Regions from separate parts of the Gordonia sp. CNJ-863 genome, predicted to be linked through region 1. Evidence: predicted binding sites of a transcription regulator. Region 1 holds the regulator's gene; each other region holds the start of a gene.

Region 1 (9,763 bases):
ATGTCCCGGATCCCGGTGGATCCGCGGATCGCACGGATGCTGATCGCGGGTCGCGAACTCGGCTGCCTCGACCACCTGCTGGTCATCGCCTCCGCGATGTCCCTGCCCGACCCCCGCGAGCGTCCGGCCGAACATCGCGAGGCCGCCGACGCCTCGCACCGGCGCTTCGTCGTGCCGCAGTCGGACTTCCTGTCCTACGTCGAGCTGTGGCGCTACCTCGACGAACAGCGCAAGGAGTTGTCCAGCAGCAAGTTCCGTCGGATGTGCGAACGGGAGTTCCTGCACTTCCTGCGAATCCGGGAATGGCGGGACCTGCATCGCCAGCTCACCGAGATCGTCAAGGACCTCGACTGGCCGGTGAGTCCGGCCGGTTCCGACCTGCCCGAGGTCGACGCCGACGCCGTCCATCGCGCGATCCTGTCAGGACTGCTGTCCAACATCGCCGCCCGCAACACCGAGGGCCGCGAGTTCACCGGGGCGCGCAACACGACGCTGATGATCTTCCCGGCGTCCCCGCTCGCCAAGAAGCCGCCGCCGTTCATCATGGCCGCCGAGGTCCTCGAGACCTCGCGACTGTTCGCGCACACGGTCGCCGGCATCGACCCGCTGTGGGCGGAGAAGCTGGCCGGCGATCTGGTCAAGCGCACGCACAGCGAACCGCACTGGTCGTCCAAGCGCGGTGCCGCGATGGCCTACGAGCGGGTCACCCTCTACGGGGTCACCCTCGTCGCGCGTCGTCGTGTCGACTACGGCCCCATCGACCCGGTCGTCTCACGCGAACTGTTCATCCGCCATGCCCTCGTCGAGGGCGACTGGCGTACGCAGCACCCGTTCTTCGAACGCAACCGCGCACTGCTCGAGGCCGCCTCCGACGTCGAGAACCGTATGCGCACACGCGGACTGGTGATCACCGAGGACCAGCTGTTCGAGTTCTACGACAAGAGGGTGGGCGCCGAGGTCACCTCCGCACGGCACTTCGACACGTGGTGGAAGAAGGCCCGACGCTCCGATGCGGCTCTGCTCGATCTCAAGCCGGAGGACGTCGCGGCGAGTACCGAAGCCGCCCCCACCGACTATCCGGGCGCCTGGCAGCAGGGCGACACCCGACTCGAACTCCGCTACCGGTTCGAGCCCGGCGCCCCCGATGACGGTGTCACCGTGATCATCCCGCGCGCACTGCTCCCCCACGTGCGCCCGGCGGGTTTCGACTGGTCGGTGCCCGGCATGCGGACGGAACTGGCCACCGCACTGGTGAAGTCGTTGCCGAAGCAGCTACGCAAGTCGATGTCGCCGGCACAGCGTTTCGCCGAACTGGCACTGGCCCGCCTCACCCCACGGAGCGAGCCGCTCACGGTCGGGCTCGCTCGCGAGCTCACCACGATCACGCAGATGACGGTCACCGCAGGCGATTTCGACGTCGACCGGATTCCGGCCCACCTACGGATGCATTTCGCGGTCGCCGACGACGCCGGGGAGATCACCGCGCGAGCCGATTCCATCGCCGAACTGCAGCGCGCGGCCACCCCGCCAGCGTCGAAGACGGTGAAGCGCACCCTGTATCGCGCCTGGACCGACGAGGGCATCGGCACTCTCGCCGCACAGCGGACCGTCGACATCGCCGGACAACGCCTCACCCGTTACCCGACCATCGACGCGATCACCGACGACGCCGGACGCACGCGCGGGGTGGTCGTGATCGACGCCGCGTCGGAGCAGACCCGTGATCGATTGCCGGCGAGAGGAATCGTCGCGCTCCTCGACCTGGCGATCCCGCCCCTGCACCGCCGCGTGGCCGGTTCCCTCGGGGCCGCGGGTCGACTCGCGCTGAGCCAGAGCCCCTACCCGGATCTCGATGCGTTGCTGGCCGACTGCACACGTCGCGCCATCCGCGATGTCGTGGCGGGCCTCGACGCCGGCACCCTGTCGGCGGTGCGCTCTCCCGAGACATTCCGCGTGCTCACCGAGAAGTTGCGTCCACGGATCACCGAGTCGGCACCGGACTACTTCTCTCTCGCCGTCGAATCCCTCGGTTGGGTGGCACCGGTCCGTGCCGCGATCGACCGACATGCCGGTTCACTCGCGGCCGATGACGTCGCCGAACAGCTGGACAATCTCGTCTTCGACGGATTCGTCGCCGCCACCGCACGACGACATCTGGAGAATGTGCCGCGCTACCTCGCGGCCGCCGAGGCCCGCCTGTCGGCGCTCCCTGCATCGGCGGCCCGGGATCAGGCCGGAGTAGCCGTCGTCGACCGGGTGACCGAGCGGTGGGCGCAACGACTGACTCAGGTGCCCGACCACCGGAAGGCGCACGTCAACGACGAGGCCCAGTGGCTCGTCGAGGAGCTGCGGGTGGGATTGTTCGCCGAACGGCTCGGCACCGCGTACCCGGTGTCGGAGAAGCGGGTCCTACGAACTCTTGACCGACTCGGCTGAGGCGGCTCGGAGGTCGTCGATCTCGCGCTGGAAGTCCTCGACGGAGTCGAACGAGCGATAGACCGACGCGAACCGCAGGTAGGCGACCTCGTCGAGGTCGCGCAGCGGCTTGAGGATCGCGAGACCGACCTCGTTGCTGGGGATCTCGGCCGATCCACTGGCACGTACGGTGTCCTCGACCTGCTGGGCGAGCTGCGCCAATGCGTCCTCGGCGACGTGGCGTCCCTGGCATGCGCGCCGGACGCCCCTCATCACCTTCTCGCGACTGAACGGTTCGGTGACGCCGTTGCGTTTGACCACCGCGAGCACCGCGCTCTCCACGGTCGAGAAGCGTCGCCCGCACTCCACGCAGGAGCGGCGGCGCCGGATGGCCTGCCCCTCATCAGCGACACGCGAGTCGATGACCTTGGTGTCGTCGTTCTTGCAGAAGGGGCAGCGCATCGTATCCTCACGCAGGTCACGGGACACTCTGGTGCAGCCGCGCCGCATGCCAGGCCGGTAGTCGGCCGGTCCCTGTGACATCGAGGATACCGCCCGTGCTCAGTGGTACCGGGGGGCGAGCAGCGGCTGACCGACGCGCAGCCCGCTCGACGGGAGGTCGTTCAGCTGGATGATCTCGTCGACGACCGCCTCACGCGGCATCTCGGGGGCGACGCGCGATGCGATGGTGCTCAGCGAGTCGCCCGACCGCACGTGTACGACCTCGGTGCCGACCGAAGAAGGTGTGACCGTCGCGGCGTAGTTCTGACCGACGACCGCGATGACCCACACGGCCAGAGCGAGCCCGACGCCGGCGAGAATTGCCGTCGCCGTGCGCCGACGCCGCCGGATGACGGCCGAGGGCGCGGTATGCGCAACACGCGAGACGGGTACGACCGGTGCACGACCCCGCATACCGACCGGCGAGGCGCACCGGGTGGAGGCGACCCGGCGGACCCGGACCGCCGACTCCGGCACCGGACGCCCGTCGACGGGCCGGCGGCCGTCGCCGCGGCGCATCGGGCGCGGACGCTCCAGGACGTCACCACGGACCGAATCGGTGGAGCGGTCGGGGTCGATGAGAGTGGCGGTGCGCATGATGCCCTCCGTGTTTCCGGTCGAACGCTTGTCCGTGCTCCGACTGCGTCGTCGGCGTTCGAACTGTTCGATTGTCGATCATCTGTTCGATGCACTGATGTTCGATTTGTAGCACGGCACTCCGACACTTGTCTCGCAACACGTCGAACAAATGTTTGATGCGGTCGGCATTCTCGGCTAGGGTCGTCGTCAGACAAGCGATCTACCAGCACGTTCGGAATCGAGAGGAACCCGATCATGAGCGATGACGGCGGTAAGCGCACCGGAGCGCGGGGCGCCGACGAGCCCGTCGCCCCGGCAGACATGGCGGCGGCCGAGGCCTCGCTGACGCCGCGGCAGCGCGGAGTTCTCGAGGTGATCCGCAGATCCGTGCGCGAGCGCGGTTACCCGCCGAGCATCCGCGAGATCGGTGACGAGGTGGGTCTCACGTCGACCTCCTCCGTCGCCCACCAACTGCGGACGCTCGAACGCAAGGGCCTCCTCAAGCGCGACGCGAATCGTCCGCGAGCGGTCAACATCGCACCGAGCGAGCCGCCGACGCCCACCTCACCGACCGGTGGTGCGCTACCCGAGCCCACCTTCGTGCCGGTGCTCGGCCGGATCGCCGCAGGCGGCCCGATCCTCGCGGAAGAAGCCGTCGAGGACGTCTTCCCGCTCCCCCGCGAGCTCGTCGGCGAGGGTTCGCTGTTCCTGCTGAAGGTCGTCGGTGAGTCGATGATCGACGCCGCGATCTGCGACGGCGACTGGGTGGTCGTCCGCCAGCAGAACGTGGCCGACAACGGCGACATCGTGGCCGCGATGATCGACGGCGAGGCCACGGTCAAGACCTTCAAACGCCAGAAGGGTCATGTCTGGCTGATGCCGCACAACGAGCTGTTCGACCCGATCCCGGGCGACGAGGCCGTGATCCTCGGCAAGGTCGTCACCGTGATGCGGCGTATCTGACCTCTTCGTTCTCGAGAACCGCGGCGGCAGCCTCGCGCGCCGCAGCCGGATCGGTGGTGGCGAGCGCGGCTGTCGCCGCGTTTTCGCAGGTCGACCGTGAGACGCCGCCGAGGCGGGCACCGACCGCGGCGGCCGCCACCGGAGCACTCGACAGCGAGGTGACACCCAACCCGACGAGCACACAGGCGAGGATCGGGTCCGCCGCGGCCTCGCCGCACACGCCCACCGGTTTCCCCTGATCCCGTCCGGCCCGCGCGACCGTCGCGATGAGGTGCAGGACCGCCGGCTGCCACGGATCGGTCAGCGATGCGAGATCGGCCGACATCCGGTCGGCGGCCATCGTGTACTGCGTGAGGTCGTTGGTGCCGATCGAGACGAAGTCGACCTCGGCCAGGATCGCCGGCGCGAGGATCGCGGCGGCGGGGACCTCGATCATCACCCCGGCGACCAGTCCGCGTTCCCGTACCTGAGCGGCGAAGGCGGCCGCCTCGGCCGGTGAGGCGATCATCGGCGCCATGACCCAGGGGCTCGTCTCGGAACCCTCCGCGGCGCGTGTGATCGCGTCGAGCTGATGGGCACGGATCTCGGGGTGTGCCAAGGCGATCCGGTCGCCGCGCACACCGAGCGCCGGGTTGGCCTCCTCGGGCTGGTGCACGAAGCGCAGCGGCTTGTCCGAGCCGGCGTCGAGCGTACGGATGACGACCCTGCGGCCGCCGAACGCGTCGAGCACCTCGCGATAGATGTCCGCCTGTTCCTCCACCGACGGCTCGTCGGCGCGTTCGAGGAAGGCCAGTTCGGTGCGGAACAGTCCGACGCCCTCCACCGGATGATCGGTGGCCGCACGGGCCGACGATCCGTCGGCGACGTTGGCCAGGATCGCCACCTCCACACCGTCGGCGGTGCGACCCGGGCCCGACCAGCCGGCGACCCGTGCGGCCTGACGCGTGTACTCGTCGACACGGGCCCGCGCGGCGGCGTTGTCGGGTTGCACGACGATCTCGCCTGTCGTGCCGTCCACGAGTATCACCGTGCCCGAGTCGATCCCGGCGAGACCGGGGACCGCGACGACACACGGGATGCCGAGCTGCCGGGCGATGATCGCGGTGTGGCTGGTGGGCCCGCCCAGGCGGGTAACCAGCGCGATGGTGGTGGCGGGATCGAGCCCCGCGGTGTCGGCGGGCGCGAGGTCGTCGGCGAGGAGGACCGAGGGCACGTCCGGCGTGGGCACGCCGGGCTCGGGGAGGCCCAGGAGTTCGGCGAGGACGCGGTCGCGGACGTCGTTGAGATCGGTGACGCGCTCGGCCATGAGCCCACCGAGCTTGGTGAACACGGCGGCGAACTGTTCAGTGGCGGCGACGGCGGCCGACGGCGCCGAGGCGCCCTTGGCGATCAGACCCGAGGCGGCACCGATCCAGCCGCGGTCCTCCGCGAGTCCGGCCGTTGCGGTGAGCACCTCGGCGGCGACGCCGGTGTTCTGCGATGCACGCTCACGTAGGCGCGCGGCGACCGCGGCCGCCGCGGCGGTGAACCGTTCGGCCTCGTCGGCGCGACGGTCCTCGGCGATCTCGACGCCTGCGCCCAGTGCCTCTGCGGAGTGGTCGGGTCGGCGTCCCGGCCAGAGTGCGGGCCCGAGAGCCACACCACCGACAACCGGCGTCCCCGTCAGAATCTGCGTCATGTGACCACGGTTACAAATTCTTCTTGACTTGTCAACATAAACAGGCGTAAACACAATTACTACAACACGCAAAGCCACATGTTCCCACATTGGACGGCCCGATCAGCGCCACGGGAACGATCAGAACGGAGCCGGTGTGTACGCCGAGGAGAGACAGCAGGCCATCGCCGAGGAGGTACGCGTCGCAGGACGCGCCTCGGTCGCCGAGCTCGCCGCGAAGTTCGACGTGACCAGTGAGACGGTCCGCCGCGACCTCGCGGTGCTCGAACGTGCCGGGCACCTGCAGCGAGTCCACGGCGGTGCCGTCCGCCCCGAGGTCCTGCGCGTGATCGGTGAACTCGGCATCGACGAGCGCGAGACGGAACAGACCGAGGAGAAGGCCGCGATCGGCCGTGCCGCGCTTCGTTTCCTCCCGCCCGACGGCGGATCGGTGCTCTTCGACGCCGGCACCACCACCTTCCGGGCCGCCGAGGCCATGCCGCGCGACCGCGATCTCACACTGATCACCAACAGCCTCCCGATCGCCGGGCTGCTCGCCGGACGCCATGCCGACGGTCTCCACTCCCTCGGCGGTCGCGTCCGCGGACTCACGCAGGCGACGGTCGGCGCCGAAACGGTCGCCGCGCTCGGCCGACTCCGCGTGACGACCGCGTTCATCGGCACCAACGGCCTGAGCGAGGCGCACGGTCTGTCCACCCCCGATCCCGACGAGGCGGCGGTGAAGGCGGCGATGGTCGCCGCAGCCCGCCGCGTCGTCGTCCTCGCCGACAGTTCGAAGATGGAGCGCGAGGAGCTGTCCGGTTTCGCCGGCATCGACGACATCGACGTTCTCATCACCGATTCCGGCGTCGATCCGCAGTTCTCGGCCGCACTGTCCGCCCGCGGCGTCGAGGTCGTGATCGCGTGATCCTCACCGTCTCCGCCAATCCCAGCGTCGACCGCACCCTCGAACTCGCCACCCCGCTGCGACGCGGCGAGGTCCAGCGGGCCGGCGTCGTCCGCGCCGAACCGGGCGGCAAGGGCGTCAACGTCGCCCGCACCGTCGCCGCCGCCGGTCTCTCGACACGGGCCCTGCTGCCCGCTCGCACCGGCGACCCCCTGCTCGCCGCGCTCGACGACCTCGGACTCCCCTACGACGCCGTCCCCGTCGACGGCGAGGTCCGTTCCAACGTCACCATCGCCGAATCCGACGGCACCACCACGAAGATCAACGCCCCGGGCGTGACCCTGACAGCAGCTCAGCTCGAGTCGCTGTCCACTCTGATCCGCACCCACGCGAACGGCGCGGAGTGGGTCACGCTGTGTGGATCACTTCCACCCGGCGTGCCGGAGGACTGGTACCGGACGGTCGCCGACGCGCTGGTCACCGCCGGATGCCGCGTGGCCGTGGACACCTCGGGAGCACCGTTGCGCGCAGCCGCGGCAGGACGTGTCGACCTGATCAAACCCAACGAGGACGAACTCGCCGAACTCACCGGCGCCGATGCCGCCGAGCTCCGTGATTCCCTGTCGCGCAACGATCTCCGGCCGGTCGTGACCGCCTCGCAGGCCCTTGTCGAGCAGATCGGCGGCAGCGTCCTGGCGACGCTGGGGGCGCGGGGCGCCGTCCTCGTCACCGCTGCGGGCACTTGGTGCGCGACCCCACCGCCGATCGTCCCGCGCAGCACCGTCGGCGCGGGCGACTCGTCCCTGGCCGGCTTCCTCATCGCCCAGACGCGCGGTGCGTCGGCTCCGGAATGTCTCCGCTCCGCCGTCGCCTACGGTTCGGCGGCCGCCGCGCTCGCCGGCACCGCCTCCCCCACTCCCGATCATCTCGACCTGTCCGGGGTCACGATCACGGAACTCTCCGGGGCCGGCCGATGAGATGAAGCCGATCCCGCGCCCACAGGACCCCCACAAACCCCCGACCCACATTGCCGAAGGACATCCCATGACCGAGCAGATCATCACCGCGCAGACGGTGAGTCTCGACGTCGACGCCGGCGCCGACCCCGCCGCCGTCATCACCACTCTCGCCGATGCTCTGGCCGCGGCCGGACGGACCACCGATCCCGCCGACCTGGCCCGGGCGGCACTCGAGCGAGAGGCCAAGTCCGCCACCGGACTACCCGGTGGCATCGCGATCCCGCACGCCCGCACCGCATCGGTGACGTCGGCGAGCCTCGCCATGGCGCGCCTGTCCCGCAAGGTCGACTTCGGCGCACCCGACGGTCCGGCGGATCTCGTCTTCCTCATCGCCGCCCCCGAGGGCGGTGCGGCCGCGCACATGAAACTGCTGAGTTCCCTGGCGCGCTCGCTCGTCCGCCCCGACTTCGTGGCGAGCCTCCGCGAGGCCGAGACCGACGACCGCGTCATCGAACTGGTCACCGCGGCCATCGATCCCGACGCCGGGAAGGCCGCCACTCCCCCGGCAGCCCCGGCGGCGAGGGAGACCCCGGCCGCCACCGAGAAGCGCAGCGAGACGGTCTCCGAGAACCGGCCGCGCATCCTCGCGATCACCGCCTGCCCCACCGGGATCGCGCACACCTACATGGCCGCGGACGCACTGAAGTACGCTGCCGAACGGGCCGGGGTCGACTTCGCGGTGGAGACGCAGGGCTCCTCGGCCACCACACCGTTCGATCCCGAGGTCATCGCGTCCGCCGACGCCGTCATCTTCGCCACCGACATCGGGGTCAAGGGCAAGGGCCGCTTCCACGGCAAGCCGGTGATCGCCTCGGGCGTCAAGCGCGCCATCAACGAACCCGACACGATGATCGCCGAAGCCGTTGCGGCCGGACGGAATCCGGATGCGGCTCGCGTGACCGACGACGGCGGCACCGAGTCCGCCGAGGCGGGTTCATCCGGCGTCGGACTGGCCGGGCGCACCCGTCAGGCACTCATGACCGGTGTCAGCTACATGATCCCGTTCGTCGCGGCGGGCGGTCTGCTCATCGCGCTGGGCTTCCTGCTCGCGGGCTACGAGATCGCCAACAGTACGCTCGATGCCGGCGGTTCCCTCAACGACGCCGCCTTCATCGCCCTGAACAACAGCCTCTGGGATCTCCCCTCCGGGGGTCTCCTCCAGTACCTCGGCGCGGTCAGTTTCGCGATCGGGTCGGGGGTGATGGGACTCGCCGTCCCGGTCCTGGCCGGGTACATCTCCTTTGCGATCGCCGATCGTCCCGGCATCGCACCCGGTTTCGTCGCGGGCATCGTGTCCCTCGCAGTCGGCGCGAGCTTCATCGGCGCACTCATCGGCGGCCTCATCGCCGGTGCCGCGTGCCTGTGGATCTCGCGACTCCCCGTGCCGCAGTGGGCCCGTGGACTGATGCCGGTCGTGGTCATCCCGTTGTTCGGCAGCCTGATCGTCGGCGGTCTGCTCTACCTGGTTCTCGGCAAGCCGCTCGCCTGGCTGACCGAGCAGATGAACTCCGGACTCGAGAGCATGTCCGGCGGATCGGCCGTCGTCCTGGGCATCGTGCTCGGTCTGATGATGTGCTTCGACCTCGGCGGCCCGGTCAACAAGACCGCCTACCTGTTCGCCACCGCCGGTATCGCCGATGCCGCGACCGCCGGTCCCGCACAGTTCCAGATCATGGCCGCCGTCATGTGTGCCGGCATGGTCCCGCCGCTCGCCCTGGCGCT
Region 2 (9,763 bases), on a different contig from region 1:
CGGGGCGTCATGTCTTCACCAGGCGCGGGCAGCGGGGTCGCCGGTCCCGGTCGAACTCGAGAGCGTCGCCGCCGACTCCCTCGGCGCCACCCGCGTCGGTGACATCTGCTGGGAGACCGCCGCGCAGCACCCCGGCGTCGACAGCGTGCTGGTGACCGACGACCAGCTCATCGCCGCGCGGCGGATGCTGTGGGACTCGCACCGCATCCTCGTCGAACACGGCACCGCTGCCGCCGTCGCCGCGGTGACCACCGGAGCGGTTCGGCCGGAACCGGATTCGACGCTGTGCATCGTGCTGTGCGGGGCAAACACGGGCTCCGACCTGTAGCGGCGCCGTCATCGACGCCGAGCCGTGCGACTACGCTGGGCACATCATGTTCCGGATCATGTTCTATCAACCCTGCATCCCGCCGAACACCGGAAACGCGATCCGGCTGGCCGCCAACACCGGGTGCGAACTGCACCTCATCGAACCGTTGGGGTTCTCGATGTCCGACGCCCAGGTCAAGCGGGCGGGGCTGGACTATCACGAAATGGCCAATGTAACCGTGCATCCCAACCTGGTGACGGCGTGGACCACGCTGAAGCCCGAGCGGGTGTTCGCGTTCACCGCACACGCAGAGCGCTATCACACCGATGTCGACTACCGGCCCGGCGATGTGCTGTTGTTCGGTCCGGAACCCACGGGTCTGCCCGACGAGGTTCTCGCCGAACCCGAGGTCACCGACCGGGTGCGCATCCCGATGCTCGCCGGCCGTCGATCACACAACCTCGCCAACGCGGCGAGCATCGTCGTCTACGAGGCATGGCGGCAGAACGGTTTCGCCGGCGCCGTTTAGTCGACGCGGTACCGCTTGGTGCGGGCGGTGGCCCCGCCGATGAGCGCGACCTTGCTCTTGGGTACGCCGAGATGTGAGGCGAGCAGTTCGGCGACCGCCTTGTTGGCACGACCCTCGGTGGCGGGTTCGCGAACGTAGATGGTGAGGGTTCCGTCGGGGCCGGCTTCCACCAGCGGCCCCTTGCTGCTCTTCGGCTTGACGGTCACCACGACCTGCTGCGACATCGATGTCCCCGATTCGTAGTTTGTCACTCCGGCAGGCCCTCACGGGCTACTGCCAGTCTCTGGATCTGGTTCCCACCCGAAGATCCATGCGCTGCAAACGATCTGCGACGACGGTCACGGCGCCTTCGGCATTCTGTACCCGACCGCGCACCAGCAATGCCGGTGCGGTCTGTGCCAATACACGGTACCGCGCCCAGAGGCCGACGGAACACACCACGTTGACCATTCCGGTCTCGTCCTCGAGGTTGATGAAGGTCACGCCGGAGGCCGTCGCAGGTCGTTGGCGGTGGGTCACCGCGCCGCCGATCAGTACGCGCGCGCCGTCGGGCACCGACAGCAACCGGTCCGCGGCCACCACCCCCATCGCGTCGAGCCGAGGGCGCAGGAACTGCGTCGGATACGACTTCGGGGTGATACCGGTGGCCCAGGCGTCGGTGGCCGCCAGCTCGATGTCGGACAGGCCGGGCAGCGTCGGCGTGGCACCCGCCGATCGCAGTTCCAGCTGGTCGTCACGAACGGTCGCGGCCGCCCCGGCCTCCCAGAGCGCCTGTCGCCTGCTGAGACCGAAACCGTCGAAGGCCCCGGCCCCGGCGAGACCCTCGAGTTCCTTGGCGCTCAACGCGGCCCGGCGGGAGACGTCGGTGATGTCGGTGTACGGGCCGTCGGCGCGCCGGTCGACGATCCGCTGGGCCACCTCCTCCCCGACCCCGCGCACCTCGTCGAGCCCCAACCGCACGTCGAGGCCCTCGTTCTCCAGCGTCGCGTGCGCGAGGGAGGCGTTGATGTCGGGACGATGGACCGCCACCCCGTGCCGTCGGGCGTCGGCGACCAGGGTCTGCGGCGAGTAGAAACCCATCGGTTGTGCCCGCAGCAGCGCCGCGCAGAACGCCGCCGGGTGATGCAGCTTGAACCACGACGAGTAGAAGACCAGCGACGCGAAACTCTGCGAATGACTCTCCGGGAAGCCGAAGTTGGCGAAGGCGGCCATCTTCTCGAAGATGCGGTCGGCGGTCTCGCCGGTGATGCCGTGGAGCTTCTCCATCCCGGCGTAGAAGCGTCTGCGCAGTCGTTCCATCTTCTCCGGCGAACGTTTGGAGCCCATCGCCCGACGCAGCTGGTCGGCTTCGGAGGCGTCGAAGCCCGCGACGTCGACGGCCAGTTGCATCAGCTGCTCCTGGAACAGCGGCACGCCCAGCGTCCGCTCGAGGGCTTTGTGCATCGACGGGTGTTCGACGGTGACCGGCTCCTCCCCGTTGCGCCGCTTGATGAAGGGATGCACCGAACCGCCTTGGATGGGGCCGGGGCGGATCAGCGCCACCTCGACGACCAGGTCGTAGAAGCAACGCGGTTTCAGCCGCGGCAGGGTCGCCATCTGGGCGCGGGACTCCACCTGGAACACGCCCACCGAATCGGCGCGGCACAACATCTCGTAGACCGCCGGTTCGGCGAGATCGAGTGTGGCGAGATCGACCTCGATGCCCTTGTGCTCGGCCACCAGATCGATCGCATAATGCAGCGCGGAGAGCATCCCGAGGCCGAGCATGTCGAACTTGACCAGCCCGATGGCCGCGCAGTCGTCCTTGTCCCACTGCAGCACGCTCCGGTTCTCCATCCGTGCCCACTCCGTGGGGCAGACGTCGGCGATGGGCCGGTCGCAGATCACCATCCCCCCGGAGTGGATGCCCAGATGGCGCGGCATGCCGAGGATCTCGCCGGCCAGATCGGTCACGTCGGAAGGTGCGGTGTCCGGGGACTTGGCCCAGGCGTCCTGCTGCCCGGGCGCGTATCCGAGCGCCCGCGCCATGTCCCGGATCGCCGAGCGGCCGCGATAGGTGATGACGTTGGCCACCTGCGCGCTGCGATCCCGGCCGTACCGGCGGTAGACGTACTGGATGGCCTCCTCACGACGGTCGGACTCGATGTCGATGTCGATGTCGGGTGGCCCGTCGCGCTCGGGCGCGAGGAACCGCTCGAACAGCAGCTTGTTGGCGACCGGGTCGACGTTGGTGATCCCCAGGGCGTAACAGACCGCCGAGTTGGCGGCGCTCCCCCGGCCCTGACACAGGATGTCGTTGGCCTTGCAGTAGTCGACGATGTCGGCGACGACGAGGAAGTAGCCGGGGAACGTGAGGGTTTCGATGATGGCGAGTTCGTGTTCGATCTGCCGGTAGGCCTGCGGATGTTCGACCGGTGTGCCGTATCGGCGTCGGGCGCGGGTCATGGTGAGTTCGCGCAACCAGCTGGCCTCGGTGTATCCCTCCGGCACGTCGAACGGCGGCAACTCCGGTGCGATCAGACCGAGCTCGAAGGCGCAGTCGGCGGCGATGCCGACCGCGTTGTCGATCGCGTCGAGGTGCGCGGGCATCAGGCGGGCCATCTCGTCGCCGCTGCGCAGGTGCGCGCCGGCGACGCCTGGCATCCAACCGGCGATGGTCTCGATGTCGGTGCGTGCCCGGACCGCCGCCATCGCCATCGCCAGCCGGCGGCGTCGGGGTGCGGCGAAGTGCGCACCGGTGGTCGCAACCGTCGGCACCCCGACGCGGGCGGCGAGACCGGCGAGCACACCGTTGCGTTCGTCGTCGTCGGGCATGCCCTGGGCGGTGAGTTCGAGGACGACGTTGCCGTGGCCGTAGGTCTCGATCATCTCCCGCAGCGCGATCTCCGCGGCCGGGACGCCGCCGCGGTCCAGCGCACGCCGGACCGCACCTTTCCGGCAGCCGGTGAGGACCAGCCAGTGTCCGCCGCCCGCACCGGCCAGGGCGTCGCGGTCGTAGCGCAGCAACCCCTTCTCGCCCGCCACCATGTGCGCCTCGGCAATGGTCCGCGACAGTCGCCGATAGCCCTCGCCGTCGCGGGCGAGGACCAGCAGGTGTTCTCCCGGCGGATCGTTGAGGCCGGTCCGGGCGATGTCGGGTTCCAGCGACAGCTCGGCACCGAAGACCGTCGGCATCCTGAACTCGCGGGCCGCCTCGGCGAACCGGACGATGCCGTAGAAGCCGTCGTGATCGGTGACGGCCAGCGCCTGGAGTCCGAGGCGTTCCGCCTCCTCGACCAACTCCTCCGGCATCGACGCGCCGTCCAGGAAGCTGTACGAGCTGTGGGCGTGGAGTTCGGCATAGGCCACCGACGACGAGCCGCGCGCGATGTCCTCCGCCTGGTAGGCGCCGCGTTTGCGCGACCAGGCCGGACTGTCGCCGCCGTCTCCCGGGAACATCGCGTGGTCGCTGGCGTCGGGACCGAAGGCGGTGCCCGGACGACCGCCGCCGGGCGCCCGACCGGAGAGCACCCGCTCCATCTCCGACCACGTCGGTGGTCCCTGATCCCAACCCACCCGAACAGTCTATCGAACATAAGTTCGACACAACATTCGGAACCCTTTGATTCCGCAAGGATCATTGCGCCCGGCCGAGGTAAGTGCAACCCTCGGTACCAGATAGATTCCAGCTCCCATCGGGGGGACGAGGACATCCAGCGGGCGACTCGCCCGCTCACATGATGGGATCCCTACATGACCAGCTACTTCATCACCGGAGGCAGCGGATTCATCGGCCGACGCGTCATCGATCGACTTCTGACCGTCGACCCCGTCGCCACCATCCACGCCCTGGTTCGCGAATCCTCACGATCGGCCTTCGACGCCCTGCTCGACGAGCTCGGCGCCACCGGTCGGGTGACCCCGGTCGTCGGGGACCTGACCAGCCCGGGCCTCGGCCTCGACGCGCATGACCTGCCGGAGTTCGACCATGTGGTCCACCTCGCCGCGATCTACGACATGGCCGCCGACGCCGAGTCACAGCGTGCGGCCAACGTCATCGGCACCTCGCGCGCCGCCGACTTCGCCATCGCCCACGACGCACTGTTCCACCACGTGTCCTCGGTCGCCGTCGCCGGCGATCACCGCGGTCGGTTCACCGAGGCCGATTTCGAAGTCGGCCAAGGTTTTCCGACGGCATATCACCGGACCAAGTTCGAGGCGGAGCGGGTCGTCCGCGAACGCGAGGGCCTGCGGTGGCGGGTGTATCGACCCTCGATCGTGGTCGGCGACTCGCGAACCGGCGAGATGGACAAGATCGACGGCCCCTACTACTTCTTCGGTCACCTCGCCACGCTCGGCCACCTGCCGTCGAGGCTGCGGTTGCCGATGCCCGATCTCGGCACTCTCAACATGGTGCCCGTCGACTTCGTCGCCGCCGCGATGGTCGCGCTCATAGCCGTCGACCCCGAACGCAGCGGACTGGTGTTCCATCTCGGCGACCGGCGTTCGCTGACCACCACCGAGATGTACAACGCCCTCGCCCCGGCCTTCGGCGCGCCCCGCGGTTTCGACGTCATCCCGCACTCGGTGGTCGAGCCCGCGCTCGCTCTGTCGGCGATGGGACCGGCCCGCGTCGGCCGCAATCTCCTTGCCGCCCAACAAGGTATCCCGTCGGCGGTACTCGACGCGGTGTCGTTGCCGGTGGACTTCTCCTCCGACGCCACCCTCGCCGCCCTCCACGAGCACGGGATCAGCGTCCCCGACTTCACCGAGTACGCACCCGGCCTGTGGCAGTACTGGTCTGCCCACCTCGACCGCTCCCGCAACCGTCGCCGTGACCCCCGGGGTCCGCTGGTGGGCAAGAACATCCTCATCACCGGCGGGTCGAGCGGTATCGGTAAGGCCACCGCCCGGATGTGTGTCGCCCGCGGCGCCAGCGTGATGATCGTGGCCCGGTCTGCCGAGGAACTCGATTCCGCCGCAGACGAATTGAATTCGACGACCAGCAAGAAGGGCATCCCGCCGGGCCGGGCGGCGGCCTACCAGTGCGACATCACCGACGAGGAGTCGGTCAACGCGCTGGTCAAGTCGGTGCTCGCCGAGCACGGTCACGTCGACGTGCTGGTCAACAACGCCGGCCGGTCCATCCGGCGCGCCACCGTGAACTCTGTACAGCGCTCGCACGACTACCACCGGGTCATGGCGGTCAACTACTTCGGCGCGGTCAACCTCGTCCTCGGACTCCTGCCGCACATGGTGGCCCGGCGGTCGGGACATGTGGTCAACGTGACCTCGATCGCGGTGCAGTCCCGCGGACCACGCTTCGGCGCCTACGCGGCGTCGAAGGCGGCGCTGGAGGCGTTCAGCGACGTCACCGGCACCGAGACCGTCTCCGATCACGTCACGTTCTCCAATGTGCGTCTGCCGCTGGTGAAGACGCGCATGATCTCGCCCACCGAGGCCTACGACAACCAGCCCGGCACCTGGGACGTGGACAAGGCCGCGGCCCGCGTCCTGCACGCGATCGTCGACCGGCCCAAACGGGTCAGCTCGGTCGTCGGGACGATCGCCGAGATCGGGCACCGCTTCATCCCCGACCTGACCACCCGCATCCTGCATCAGGAGTACCTGCTGTTCGGTGAGTCGGCGGCCGCGATGGGGCGTGCCCGCCGTTCCGGTGGTCGCGACGCGTGATCGACACCCCGTACCTCGAGGTCGACGTCGACCGCCTGGATCGCAACCTCGCCAGTCTTGCCGGAGCAGCCCGGAGTTTCGGGGTCGACGTGCGACCGCACGCCAAGACCCACAAATGCGCCGAGATCGCCCGCCTGCAGATCGAGCACGGCGCGGTCGGCCTGACCGTGGCGACCATCGGCGAGGCCGAGGCATTCGCCGATGCCGCGGATGTCACCGGGTGCACCGACATCTTCATCGCGTACCCGTTGTGGCCGACCGCTGGCCAGGCAGCTCGACTCCGCGCCCTCGCCGAGCGGGTCACCCTGCGATTGGGGATCGATTCGCTCGCCGGCGCACGGCATCTCGCCTCCGCGGTGGGTCCGGCCCGGTTGCAGGTGCTCGTCGAGGTCGACTCCGGCCAGCACCGCACCGGCGTCACCCCCGAACTGGCCGGTTCGGTCGGCGCGGCGGGTGTCGCGGAGGGACTCGACGTGATCGGCGTGTTCACCTTCCCCGGCCACTCCTACGGCCTCGGCGACACCCGACGCGACGCGGCCACCCAGGAGCTGGCCGCACTGGCGACGGCGGCAGACGGATTGCGCGCCAACGGAATCGAACCGCGGGTACGCAGTGGTGGCTCGACCCCGACGGTCGGCCTGCTCGACGCCGAGCAGGCGAACGTCCTGACCGAGATCCGGCCCGGCGTGTACCCGTTCAACGACGCACAGCAGGTGGAGATCGGCTCGTGCGGCTTCGACGAGGTCTCGTTGACCGCGGTCGCGACGGTGGTGCGCCGTGACAACCACCGGGTCGTCCTCGACGCGGGCAGCAAGATCCTCGGTGCCGACCGCGCCGCCTGGGCGACCGGGTACGGCCGGCTCCTCGATCATCACGACGCCCGCATCGTGATGCTGTCGGAACATCATGCGGTGGTGGAGTTCCCGGCCGGGTCGTCCGACGAGCGCATCCCCGGTATCGGGAGTTTTGTTCGCGTGGTGCCGAATCACGTGTGCAACGCGGTCAACCTCGTCGACGAGCTGGTGGCGATCGACGGCTCGGACACCCGTTGGCCGGTGATCGCGCGGGGCCGCAACAACTGAGGCCCTCACTCGTAGACCCCTTCGACGATCCACTCACCGCCGCGGTAACAGAGCAGCAGGGCGCGTGAGTCGTCGAGCAGCACCTGAGCCCGCGCGATCAGTTCGGTTCCCGCCGCGGATGCGCGGTCCATTCCGACCGGCCACGGACCGGCCCACCAGCACAACCCCCAGCTCGTCTTCCGGCCTTTTCCGCCACCCGTCGTCTCCGACAGCCGGACGGTCACCGGTTCGGCGGTGAACGCTCCCCGGTCGGTCACCCGCACGGGTTGACCGAGGGCGTCGAGCACGCTGATCGCCGTCTCCACCAGAACCGTCGGGGTGGGTTGCGGCAGGTGCCCGGGCCACGGCGCGGACGGGTCGCGACGCGGTGTCCGTTCGTCGCCGAGGGACACCATCGTGATCCGTTCGGCTGGTCCGCGGCCACCGCTGAGCACCGGGATGCGCACGGCATCGCCGCCCAGCAACCCCTGGATGCGGACCAGGGAACGTCGAGCGCGTTCTTCGACGTCGGGGTCGACCGCCGAGCCACCCGCGAGCGTTTCCGTGAGCTGGTAGTGCAGGGCACCGGCCTCGACGACCTCCACCGGCTCCAGCCGCAGGCGCACGATCGGCGAGTCGGGGCGGGTGTCCTTGACCTGCCCTCTCGCCCGGCTGTTCCCTCGCCGGCCACCGGTCAGCCAGCCCTCCAACTGCCATCGGATACGGTCCGCGGTGGTCTCCGGGGTCAGCGGCTGCGCACAATTCCACGTCCTCGAATGCTGTTGTCCGCGTTCGGTGGTCGCCTCGATGGTGAGTCGGGTGCAAGCAACGGCGGCGTCGCGCAGTCGTTGGTGGAGCTTCTCGGCGAGGGTGCGGCCGATGAACGCCGCGGCATCGATGCGGTCGACTGGCGGATCGCAGGTGTGGTCGACATCGAGTTCGGCCGGCAGGTGGCGGCCCGACGGCACGCGGCCCGGCAACGCGTTGGCCAGACGGTGCGCGAGCACCGCGTCCCGGGCGAAGCGGGTCGCCACGTCGGCGATGTCCATCTCGGCGAATGCGCCGATGGTGCCTATCCCCAGACGCCGCAACAGATCCACCAGCTCGACACGCGACGGGTCGCTCATGCTCGGTTCGAGGGCGAGATCGGCGATGGGCCGGCCGGCGAGATAGGCCCGGTCCCCACCCGGCTCCACCTGGTGGCCGCGCCGCGCGGCCAGGACCGCGGTGAAGATCTCGTCGGCGATGCCGACCTGCGATTCGATGCCGCAGGCCGACACGACGTCGACGAGCTCCTCGGCGAGCGCCTCCATGCCGCCGAAGTAGCGAGCCGCCCGATCACCGGGGATCACCAGCAGACCCGGCCGGAGCACCTCGAGGGTCGGGATCACGTCGGCCACCGCGGCCACCACCGGATCGAACAGCCGGCCGTCGCGGACCTCGTCGGCCGCGACGACGGTCATCTCCGGGCACAGCGCCTGCGCCTGGCGTTTGCGCATGCCGCGCCGGACGCCGACGGCCCGGGCGGTCGACGAGCAGGCGACCACCCGGTTCGCCGACAGCACCGCCACCGGATGCAGCGGCGGCAGGTCGGCCTCGGCGGCCGCCGCCATCGCCGGCCAGTCCGGGCACCAGAGCGCGAGAGTCCGCCTGGTGAGTTCCTGCCGTGTCATCAGTTCGCGACCGCGAGGACCGGACGAGTGCTCGTCGTCGAGACCATCTCCACCGAGCGGTCGGCACCCTGACCTCGTGCCAGGAGGTCGACCTCGGTGCTCTGGGTCTGTCTGCCGCGTCCTGATGCCGTGACCTGCAGTCTCATTCCGCCGATGCGGCCGTATCCGCTGCGTGCGGAGTCCAGGTCGGTGGCGCCGGACAGCAGCGGACTGTGCCGGTAGGTGAGCACTCGCGCCTCGATGGTCAGCTGCGCACCCGGCCAGGTACCACCGGCGACCAGCAGGACCGACGACTGCTTGCGGACGCGTCCCATCACCACGCGTGCACGCGACGGGGCGACCGCATCCGCCGTACCCGGCCCCACACGGCCGAGCACCACCAGGTCCATGCCGTCGAGCAGGACCGCGGCGACCTCCACCGGATCGAGGCCGGGATCGGGAATGGTGGCGATGCGCGAGAGGTCCGCACCCATCTCCACCGCCGACAACAGGCTCAGCCGGGGCATCCCGACGATCC
Region 3 (9,763 bases), 150 kb from region 1:
GGTGTTCGGAGATGGTCCGCACGCGACACAAAGCGTGAGCAGAGTACACAACACCCCAGTCAGAAAACCGTGGCCTTTAAGCACCAGACTACTTCTGACCGTATGCATGGTGGTGATTCTCATTATGACGGTTCACGAAGGAACTCATGTCAGACTCAAGTAACTGCTGGATGTACGTAGCTGCGGCGCTATCGTGAGACACTGGTGGCATTTCTCCGGTTCGTCTCATCTCTTCGAAATCGACCTCCTGCCCGACAAACAATTTCCGAAATTCAGGTTGATCGACCAGATCCGTGTGGGTCCTGAAATACCCTTCAAGGACCTGCACATACTTGGCGTTGGGCTGAATCTCCGAGTTATAGACATCATGGCGTAGTTTTGCAGTATCTTCGTCGGTGATTATCGTGTCGGGATCTTTGGGTAGTCCGAAGAGTTCCAACTTGACTTCCGCCGCGGTCCCGTCGATCAGTGCGCTGACCACCGGATTCAAGCCGGTCACCTTCAGGAGGGCCGTAGCGCTCTCGAAGAGCGCTCCCGCCCGAGCAGCATCCTTAGCTGCTTCATAGCGTTTATCTTCGAATGTCTCTTGGATGTGTGAATCCAGCCCACCGATCATCGCCCCCTCTATGCGGCCGGCGATCTCACCAAGACCGTAGTCATTGTGGTCTCTACCAAACTCTTCCTGAAGGATGTCGACCTGAAGCGCGGTCAGCGAATTCACTATTTTTCCAGCCTCAGCGTCTGAATTTAGAATCTGGAACATTGCCTTCAGTTCTGCTCCGGTTACCTCCGATACACCCGACGATCCAAAGAGACCCGCGTCCGCACCGCCCATCACCGCCGTGTGCGGACCGATAGCGGCAGCGAGTGTCCGTGCAAGCTCTGGGTTCAGTTCACCCAATGCCCGCTTGTCATCAGCACTGATATCGATCAACGAATCCTTGTTCGCACCAAAGTACTTGGTTAGCTCTGTAGCAATCTTTCCAGCACGCTCGTTATCCATCAACTGCTCCACAGACGATGCCTCGTCGCCATAAGCAGCGCCGGGCATCCAGTTGAACAGCCGATTGACGCCCGCGTCCTTATGACCAGCGCCGTCTGTCCAATCGAAGGTCATGAGATTCTTCAGCGTTTCCGCATCTTTCAGAGAACCCTGATTGCCATCGATGTCGTACGCGAGCAATGCTGGTCCGCCAGCAGCCTTCCCAGTGGAAGCCATTACCGCATCATGCACCGCAATATGGTCAGACCCGCTAACGTCCAGCATTCGTATGAGGAGATCTTCGACCTCATGCTTCGAAATGTTGCTGTGCCCCATAGTCCTGAGGTCGGTGACGTACATTTCCTGTGTACCACTGGCGATCTCACCAGCGCGAGCTATCAGCGCTCGATCGACGTCGCTGCCCAGTTGCACCGACTTCGAACCGTAGGTGCCTTCGCCGTCGTCGGACCTATTTTCAATGATGTCCATCAAGGACTTGAGATCCTTGTAAGTCTTCAGATCATTGATCAGCTTGTCGCCGCCTGAATGCGCGGAGGCATCGGGCAGGCTAAGTTGACCTTTGCTCGATGCAGGACTGGTCAACACCTCACGGACAGGCGTGGATAGCTGATGTATCCCGCCGCCTACGAACTTCGGCCCCGGCGCCAATCCCATCTGCTGCAGCGGCCCAGCAAGGAACGCCGGCTCGACCTGCTGGTCCGTCCGCAGACTCGGGTTGCCGAGCATGTAGATACCGTCACCGAGCGCGTTCTTGAGCTTCAGCCGTTCCGCACCACTGTATTCGTCTCCGAAACGCTTCAACGCGTCGAGAGAATAGGGCGCGGACCCATCCGCATTCTGTCCCCAGATGGGGGTGTAGGTGGCCTTTAGATAATCGAACTGCTCTTTCGGGATGACAGCATCGTCACCCCTCGCCAGTGCCGCGCGCTGCTCAGGTGTCAGGCTGGTCGCTCGGTAGAACCGCTCCTTCTGATCAGGCGTCGCGTTCCCCCTCATGATCGCCTGGACATCGCGGCTTGCTTGTCCTGCGGAAAAGCTCGAGCTGAGCGGAGCATTGATCTCTGCATTGCCGAAGACCACATTCAGCGCGCGTGCACCGTTCCGGTCGTCTTCCCCGATCTCGTCCGCGAGCGACTGTAGCGACAGCGTCGCTGTCTTCGCCTCTTCTGCACGTGTGGCCTGATCATTCAGGATCGACTGTTCGGCCGCGCTTCCGGCCTCCACTCCGCCCAACTCTGACGCGTAGTCACGAGCGTCGCGCACGGTCCAGTCGTCCGAGACGCTGAACTTGTCGAGTTCAAGGCCGAGCGCTTTCGTCAGCGCAGTGCTGCGATTGGGGCTGATCGCGGCGGCGGTGTCGTGCAGCACCCTTGCGGCCGCGCTGAGTTCGGTGCCGAGCTTGTTGATCTCGTCTCGGTCAGACGTCGTACGGTCTTCGCACGCGCGCCTGGATTCGCCCGACCAGCCCGTCACGTTCATCGGTGCGTCGGCCATCGTCTTGGTCTGGGTTCGTAGGTTCTCAGCTGTTGTCTCCAGCGAACTCGCGGACTGGAGCAGGACCATCACATCCCAGCTGTTGACCGTCGATCGAGTCGGTCGGCTCATCAGAACACGGAAATGGCTCGGAAACCGCTCGCCAACTCTCCATCGGTATCGGCGAACTCGGTGGCAACCTGATAGCACGTCTGCGACACCGCGTCCATGCGAGCGGCCGCGCGTCCAAGAAGGGTACGAATGACGTCGTCCTTGCCGGCACAAGCGGCGCTGAACGCTGATCCAGGCATCGCGGCAGCTGCGTCAGCGAATCCCGCGCTGCCCGACCAGAGCGCCCGCGTGGCGTCCGAACACCCGGCCAACGTCTTGCCGACGCCCTCGATCACACACTTCTCGGCTTCCAGGCGATAAGTCACTGTGAGTCCCCCGTTCCCGGCGCCAGCGTCCTGACACCACTCCCCTCGGACAACTTAGTACGAGACAAGGAGATGCGGGATTCACCTTCCACAAGTCATCGCCCACACCTCCGGGCCGTCGTCGGGCAAAGACACCTTCCCGGCCACCTCGAACCCGAGTCGTTCATAGAACGAGACGTTCGCCGGGGACGAGGTCTCCAGGTAGGCGACGTGCCCTTCCAACTGCGCGGCCGCTAGCCCCGGCTCGAGCACAGCTGCACCGAGCCCTCGCCCCTGTGAATGCGGCGCGACCCCCACCGTGGCCAGATGCCAGACAGGTTCGGCCGGCCGAAGACCGGCAGTTGCCTCGTCGGCCCGCGCTGCGATCTCCGCTCTGTCGCCGTAGAGGTCGACGACTCGAGATGCGATGTCGCCGAACGCCTCGTCAAGGCCACTCGAGGACGGTGTGATCCACACCGCCACGGCGGCAAGGTCGTCCGATACCCAAACACGTCCGCACCGCATGCCGATCTCGGCGAGGAACAGCCGCTGCAACGACCGCACTCGGTCGCCATGATCATGCGAGTCGACTGTGTGCCGGGTGAACGGGTAGTCGGCGAAGGCCTGGCCGAGAGTAACTGCGGCAGCGTCGACGTCAGCCGGAGTCGCCGGCCGAATCAAAGGGCGGATCGTCACGCCGTTGGACGTTACCCGGCGCCGGCACCGCTCAGGCGACCGCGAGCAGCTGCAGCAGCTTCGTCTCGACGACGCTGCGGTCAGGACTCTGGTGCCCGATCGCCGGTGGTGCGGTGCTCCGATGACGGGCACCGGTCGGGGTGATGACGTCGATGACCCGGATGTCACCGGCCATGCGGACCGAGTAGTCCCAGCCGTCGGCCTCTTTGGCCCGATTGTGGATGACGCAGATGCCGTCGGCGTTGGCCTCGCTGGTCGTGCCATCGTGGCGATGTGGTTTCGCGTGGTCGATCTCCGCGATGGGCGCACCGCAGTACGGAGTTCGGCAGCGTTGGTCTCGGAGTCGGACGAAGTGTGCGAGCGCGGCCGGGAAGGTTCGCGATTTCGACTCCATCGCCACCAGTGCGCCATCCGACGGACGTGCATAGATACGACGCATCGTCGAGGCGGTCTCACCATCGGGCGACACCGACGCGGCGACGAGTTCCCGTGCCACTGCTGCCGGAATCGGTCCGTACCCCTTCACTTCGGCCGCCGAATCGTTGAGCCCGAACAGGCACTCGTCGGACATGATCATGTCTACCGACACCGGAACCGGTTCCGCTGCGGATCGGCCGGTGACACGTTCGACCAGCGTGTCGGCCATGATCTGCGCATGCGTGCGATCGTCGGCACCGAGTATGGAGTCGGCGTGCTTCTTGAGCGAGGCATATACGGAGATTCCCTGTGTCATCGGCAACAACGCCGAGAGTTGGGTCATCAGATCCGGCGCCGGCCGCACGCTAACCCGCCGACTCTTCTCGGCCTTGGCCTTTCGCGCGACCACCGCCGCCGGCTCGAGTTCGTAGGCGTGACGCTTCGCCGTCGATTCGATCTCGCGGTCGGACACACCCACCAATTCCGCACGGTCACCGCACACCCGCCGATCGATCTCTTCGCGCGATTCGCGAGTCAGAAAAGCGGTTTCGCGAACGAGAATGGTGGCACGCCATTCGGTCAGTACACCGTCTGTGAGTGCTGCCATCGTATGCGGCATCTCGTGTGCCAGAGCACGAGCGAACCCGAGGTACTGACTCCCCTTCTTCGGTGAGACCTTCCGTGCCAGCCCGACTTCGGCGGCGAGTCCCCGGCCCCGCCGCTTCTGCGGAACATTCCGTGCCGCCTCATCGTCGGCACGTAGCCGGTCGAGATTCGCGGTCTCACGCACCTGGACCGCAGTGCAGGCCGACTTGATCTCCTCGAGCAGCGTCAGCCGCCGCACCGACTCGGCCTCGTCGACGCCTGCAGGCATCCCGGCGAGGAGGCCTTGGAGGGCACGTAGACCGTCCGTCGACAGACCCGATGTTCCGCCCGACGATGATTCGTACATACATTCGATAGTACGCCGATGTCGCCAGGCCCGCCGGAGTTATCCACAACCCGAAGACGATCCTTCACTTAACCATTGAGTTAAGTGACGAGCCGTGCGACACTTAGCCACATGGCAAACCGTACGGCGACTCTCGACGAGATCTTCGGCGCATTGTCGGACCCGACCCGCCGCGCCGTCGTCGAACGTCTCGGGCGCGGACCCGCGAGCGTCGGCGAACTCGCCGATCCCTTCCCCATGACGCTGCCGTCGTTCATGAAGCACCTGAGGGTCCTCGAGGACAGCGGACTGGTCATGACCAAGAAGACCGGCCGAACACGGGTGTGCACGCTCGACCGGCGACGCCTGCGACGCCTGCAGACCTGGCTCGAACACCAGCGCATCGTCTGGACCGAACGCACCGACCGACTCGAAGCCTTCGTCACCGAACCAGAGGAGACATCATGATCGACCCCGAACTCGACCTGACCCTGCAACGCATCATCCGCGCACCGCGACAACGGATCTGGGATGCGTGGACCCGACCCGAACAGCTCGCGAAATGGTGGACGCCCTCCCCGACCGTCACCCGAGTCGACCGACTCGAGCCACGCCCCGGCGGCGCCCTGGTCACGCAAATGAGCGACGACGGCGCGACGTTCGTCCCGCACATGGACGCCGTTTTCGTCGTCGTCGACGCCACCGAGCGTCTGGTGTTCACCAACGCCATCGACAGCTCCTGGCGACCCGCGGAACCGGCGCCGGTCCCCATGACCGCCGAGATCACCTTCGCCGAACACACCGACGGAACCGAGTACAGCGTCGTCGTGCGCCACGGCAATCCATCCGATCGCGACCGACATCATGAACTCGGCTTCTACGACGGTTGGGGTTCGGTGACCGCGGCGCTCGCCGAACTGGTGGAAAGTGAAGCCCGGCAATGAAGATCACCGTCACCGAATTCATCACCCTCGACGGCGTCACCCAGGGCCCCGGGTCGGCCGACGAGGACACCTCCGACGGCTTCACCGCCGGCGGATGGCTCGTGCCGCACATGGATGAGACCTTCATCCGGCAGGCGTCGGAGTGGCTCGACCTCGCCGGCGGACTCCTCCTCGGGCGTCGAACTTACGAGGCCTTCGCCCGCGACTGGCCGCAGATCACCGACCCCGACGACCCGTTCACAGGGCGGATGAACGGCCTCCCCAAGTACGTGGTGAGCAGCACCCTCACCGAACTGCCCTGGCAGCCCGCGACCCTCCTCTGCGGCGAGCCGGTAGAGGAGGTGTCCGCCCTGCGCTCGCAGCCGGGACGCGAACTACAGATCCACGGCAGCAACACCCTCGCCGCGTCGCTCCTCGAAGCAGGTCTCGTAGACACACTGCGCTTGGTCGTGGCCCCGACCGCACTTGGCACGGGCCGACAGTTGTTCGGTCGCAACACAACCGACCTGGGCTTCCGACTGAGACACCACACCGCGACGCCCGCAGGACTCCTGATCCTCGAGTACGAGCCGAACGGCCGAGCGGCGGTCGCGGACTACGAAGGCGTGGCGGCGGCAGTTACAGGCTCACACGAGAACTGAACGTCTAATCCCGAGTGAGCGCCGCCAGAAACATCGCGTCCGTGCCGTGGATGTGCGGCCACAGCTGCACGTGTGGGCCGTCGCCGAGCAGCTCCGGCCCGAGCTTGCCGACGGTCACCAGTGGGCGGGCATCGAGCTGACGGGCCCCGTCCACCGATGCCAGCACGTCGGCGACCACCGCGGTGGTCTCGGCGGGATGCGGCGAGCACGTCGAATACGCCACCACGCCACCGGGTTTGACCAACCTCAACGCCTCGGTCAGCAACTCCTTCTGCAGCACGACGAGCTCCTCGACGTCTGCAGCGGTTCGGCGCCAACGGGATTCGGGGCGGCGACGCAGCGAGCCCAGACCGGAACACGGAGCGTCGAGCAGGATGCGGTCGTATCCCGGTTCGAGGCCACTCGATCGTGCATCGGCGACGTGGATGGTCACCGGCAGATCGTTCACGACCTTCCGGATCAGCTCCGCGCGATGTTTCGACACCTCGATCGCGTCGAGGCGGGCAGCATCGATCTCGGCGAGCGCACCGATCAGCGCGGCCTTTCCGCCGGGCCCGGCACACATGTCGAGCCAGCGGCCGGAGTCGTCGGCGACCTCGGCGACCGTGACCGCCCGCGCGATCAGCTGGCTGCCCTCGTCCTGCACACCCGCGTAGCCCTCGCGGATCGCCTCCACGTCGCCGGGATCGCCGCCGGGCAGATACACGCAGTACGGCGAGTAGTCGCCTTCCTCTCCCCCGCTGGTCAGCGCCAACTCCTCGGCGGTGATGTAGCCGGGGCGGGCAACCAGGTGCACCGGTGGCCGCTCGTCGTCGGCGGCGAGCGCCGCCTGCAGCTGGCCGGCCGACCCCCCGAGCGCATCCCGGAACACCTCCGCGATCCAGCGCGGATGCGCGTACTGGAACGCGAGATAGCCGACGAGATCCTCGGCGGGCGACGGCGCGAGCTCGTCGACCCACATATCCTCGGTCTTCTGCGACACCTTGCGCAGCACGGCATTCGCGAAACCCGAAGGGCCCATACCGTTCTCGGAACGCACGAGATCCACCGACGTCGACACCGCGGCATGTGAACCCACGCGCGTGCGCAGCAACTGGTACGCCCCGAGCCGCAGCACGTCGAGTACGGGACCGTCGATCTCCTCGACGGGACGCTTGGCCGCTGCGGCGATCACCGCATCCAGCAGCCCCTGGGCACGCGCCGTGCCGTAGGCGAGTTCGGTCGCGAATGCGGCGTCGCGACCCTCGATCTTGCGATCCCGCAGCATCTTCGGGAGAACCAGGTTCGCGTAGGCGTCCCGCTCACGAACCGCGCGCAGCGTGTCCCGCGCCGCGACGCGCGCCGGGTCGAGGTCCTTCTGCCGTAACTTTCGATCCCCACTCATCCCAGTACCGTCCCATCGGTCAGTCGTGCGCCACGGGCCCAGTCCGCGGCAGGCATCGGCTTCTTCCCCGGCGGTTGTACCGTGCCGAGTTTCACCGGCGTGGAACCGGTCCCGACGAACACCGCCTTCTTGGTCACCGCCATCGCACCCGCGGCCAGCGGTTCGGCCCGAACCGAGTCCGGCAATGTCGCGTCGTCCTCGGCGACGGGCCGCACCGGGCCCACCTTGATCCGTGCGTCGTCGAGACTCGTCCACGAACCCGGCGCCGGTGTGTAGGCGCGGATGAGGCGATCGATGATGTGCGCGGGCAGATCCCAGCGGATGCGCGCATCCTCGACCTCGACCTTCGGCGCGTGGCTGACGCCGGTCGAGGGTTGCGGTTCGGGGGTGAGTTCCCCGGCCTCGATGCCGTCGAGCGTGTTGACGAGCAGGCCGGACCCGGCGTCGGCGAGACGTGCGAGCAGGTCGCCGCTGGTGTCGGTGGGCCGGATGGTCTCGGTCAGGATGCCGAACACCGGTCCGGTGTCGAGCCCCTTCTCCAGCCGGAAGGTGCTGGCACCGGTCACCTCGTCGCCCGCGGCGATCGCGGCCTGCACCGGCGCCGCCCCACGCCACGCGGGCAACACCGAGAAGTGCAGGTTGATCCAGCCATGGGTCGGGAGCGCCAGCAGATCCTCGGGCACGAGGCCTCCGTAGGCGACCACGGCCGCACAGTCCGGCGCCCAGCGTCGCAACGTCTCGGCGACGTCGGGTTCGGACATGCGGCGCGGGGTGATCACCTCGAGGCCGTGCTCGTCGGCGAGGACGCCGATCGGTGACCGCACGACCTTGCGGCCGCGCCCCGACACCGCGTCGGGCCGGGTGATGACGCCGACGACCTCATGCGACGGCGAGTCGAGCAGGGCCTGCAACGACGGCACGGCCACCTCTGGGGTGCCGGCGAAAACGATGCGCATTCATCCGATCGTAGGCGGGTCCACCTGAACCCTGATCGGCCCGGTCTGCCGGTGTGTGTTGCGCCGCGCCTGCCCGGCGGCGAGAGCCTGGGCGAGGAGTCGTCCGTGCTTGCGCGGCAACCGCACCAGGATGCGGTCCATCTCGTCGTCCGCAGCGGCCTCCCATTCGGCGCTACCGGCGGGCGGCCGCACCCCCGGCGGAAGCGGCACCGGTCCGAGAACGTCCGAGCCCTCGGGCAGCTCGAGGTGTTCGACGAAGTCGGTGATGACCTGCGTGGGACCGTCGACCGAGGCCATCGTGACCGCCGGCGGGAAACCCAGTTCCACGCGTTCACTCAACTGAATGGAGGCGAATCCGACGGGGTCCCAACGGATCAGCGCCTGAACCGGCGCGAGAGTCGAGTCGGCGACGATTACCACGCGGCCGCCCTCGCCGTGGGGCCGGACCATGCCGGCCAGGGCCATCCAGCGTCGGACGGCGTGTTCCTCCGCGCGCAGGTCGGCGCGGTCGAGTTGTGCCCAGGTGTCGACGACGATCGCTGCGCCGTAGCCGTCGGGTGCGACCGGTTCGGCACCCGGTGTGGCGACGACGAGCCGTGCGCCCGGTTCGATCTCGTCGATGATGGAGTCGCCACCGCTGGTGTGGACCGGCACACCGGCGAAGGCGCGCCCCAGTTCCTCGGCAGTGCGTCGAGCGCCGGTGACCGTGGCCCGCACTTTCGTGTTGCCACACTCGGGACAGCGGAAGGTCGGCTCCGGGCGACCACACCACCGGCAACTCAGACGCTGGTTTCCGTCCATCTGCAGCGGTCCGTTGCAGCCGCGACACCGAGCATGCTCGCGACACCGGGTACACGCCAGCGACGGCACGTAGCCGCGACGCGGCACGCTGAACACCACCG

Evidence for each region. The regulator LexA, encoded in region 1, represses DNA repair genes until DNA is damaged. The targets are predictions, from matches to a motif close to CGAACANNTGTTCG.
Region 2: the regulator LexA is predicted to act here: its motif matches at 4,408-4,421, upstream of BJF87_RS07280 (error-prone DNA polymerase).
Region 3: the regulator LexA is predicted to act here: its motif matches at 4,951-4,964, upstream of BJF87_RS12750 (DUF222 domain-containing protein).

Annotation. Positions count from the first base shown of each region.
Region 1 is NZ_MKKG01000022.1:334,378-344,140, forward strand. Features, by position in the region: gene hrpA (ATP-dependent RNA helicase HrpA) at 1-2,436, shown strand, start outside; gene nrdR (transcriptional regulator NrdR) at 2,410-2,877, opposite strand; gene BJF87_RS13415 (LysM peptidoglycan-binding domain-containing protein) at 2,977-3,513, opposite strand; gene lexA (transcriptional repressor LexA) at 3,751-4,458, shown strand; gene BJF87_RS13425 (putative PEP-binding protein) at 4,436-6,136, opposite strand; gene BJF87_RS13430 (DeoR/GlpR family DNA-binding transcription regulator) at 6,273-7,043, shown strand; gene pfkB (1-phosphofructokinase) at 7,040-7,999, shown strand; gene BJF87_RS13440 (fructose-specific PTS transporter subunit EIIC) at 8,067-9,763, shown strand, end outside.
Region 2 is NZ_MKKG01000011.1:296,516-306,278, reverse strand. Features, by position in the region: gene BJF87_RS07295 (serine/threonine dehydratase) at 1-328, shown strand, start outside; gene BJF87_RS07290 (tRNA (cytidine(34)-2'-O)-methyltransferase) at 375-839, shown strand; gene BJF87_RS07285 (DUF167 domain-containing protein) at 836-1,063, opposite strand; gene BJF87_RS07280 (error-prone DNA polymerase) at 1,110-4,394, opposite strand; gene BJF87_RS07275 (SDR family oxidoreductase) at 4,572-6,512, shown strand; gene BJF87_RS07270 (alanine racemase) at 6,509-7,594, shown strand; gene BJF87_RS07265 (DNA polymerase Y family protein) at 7,600-9,246, opposite strand; gene BJF87_RS07260 (hypothetical protein) at 9,246-9,763, opposite strand, start outside.
Region 3 is NZ_MKKG01000022.1:185,840-195,602, forward strand. Features, by position in the region: gene BJF87_RS12730 (hypothetical protein) at 1-108, opposite strand, end outside; gene BJF87_RS12735 (hypothetical protein) at 89-2,608, opposite strand; gene BJF87_RS12740 (hypothetical protein) at 2,608-2,913, opposite strand; gene BJF87_RS12745 (GNAT family N-acetyltransferase) at 2,995-3,588, opposite strand; gene BJF87_RS12750 (DUF222 domain-containing protein) at 3,620-4,879, opposite strand; gene BJF87_RS12755 (helix-turn-helix transcriptional regulator) at 5,069-5,404, shown strand; gene BJF87_RS12760 (SRPBCC domain-containing protein) at 5,401-5,880, shown strand; gene BJF87_RS12765 (dihydrofolate reductase family protein) at 5,877-6,521, shown strand; gene BJF87_RS12770 (RsmB/NOP family class I SAM-dependent RNA methyltransferase) at 6,526-7,905, opposite strand; gene fmt (methionyl-tRNA formyltransferase) at 7,902-8,861, opposite strand; gene BJF87_RS12780 (primosomal protein N') at 8,862-9,763, opposite strand, start outside.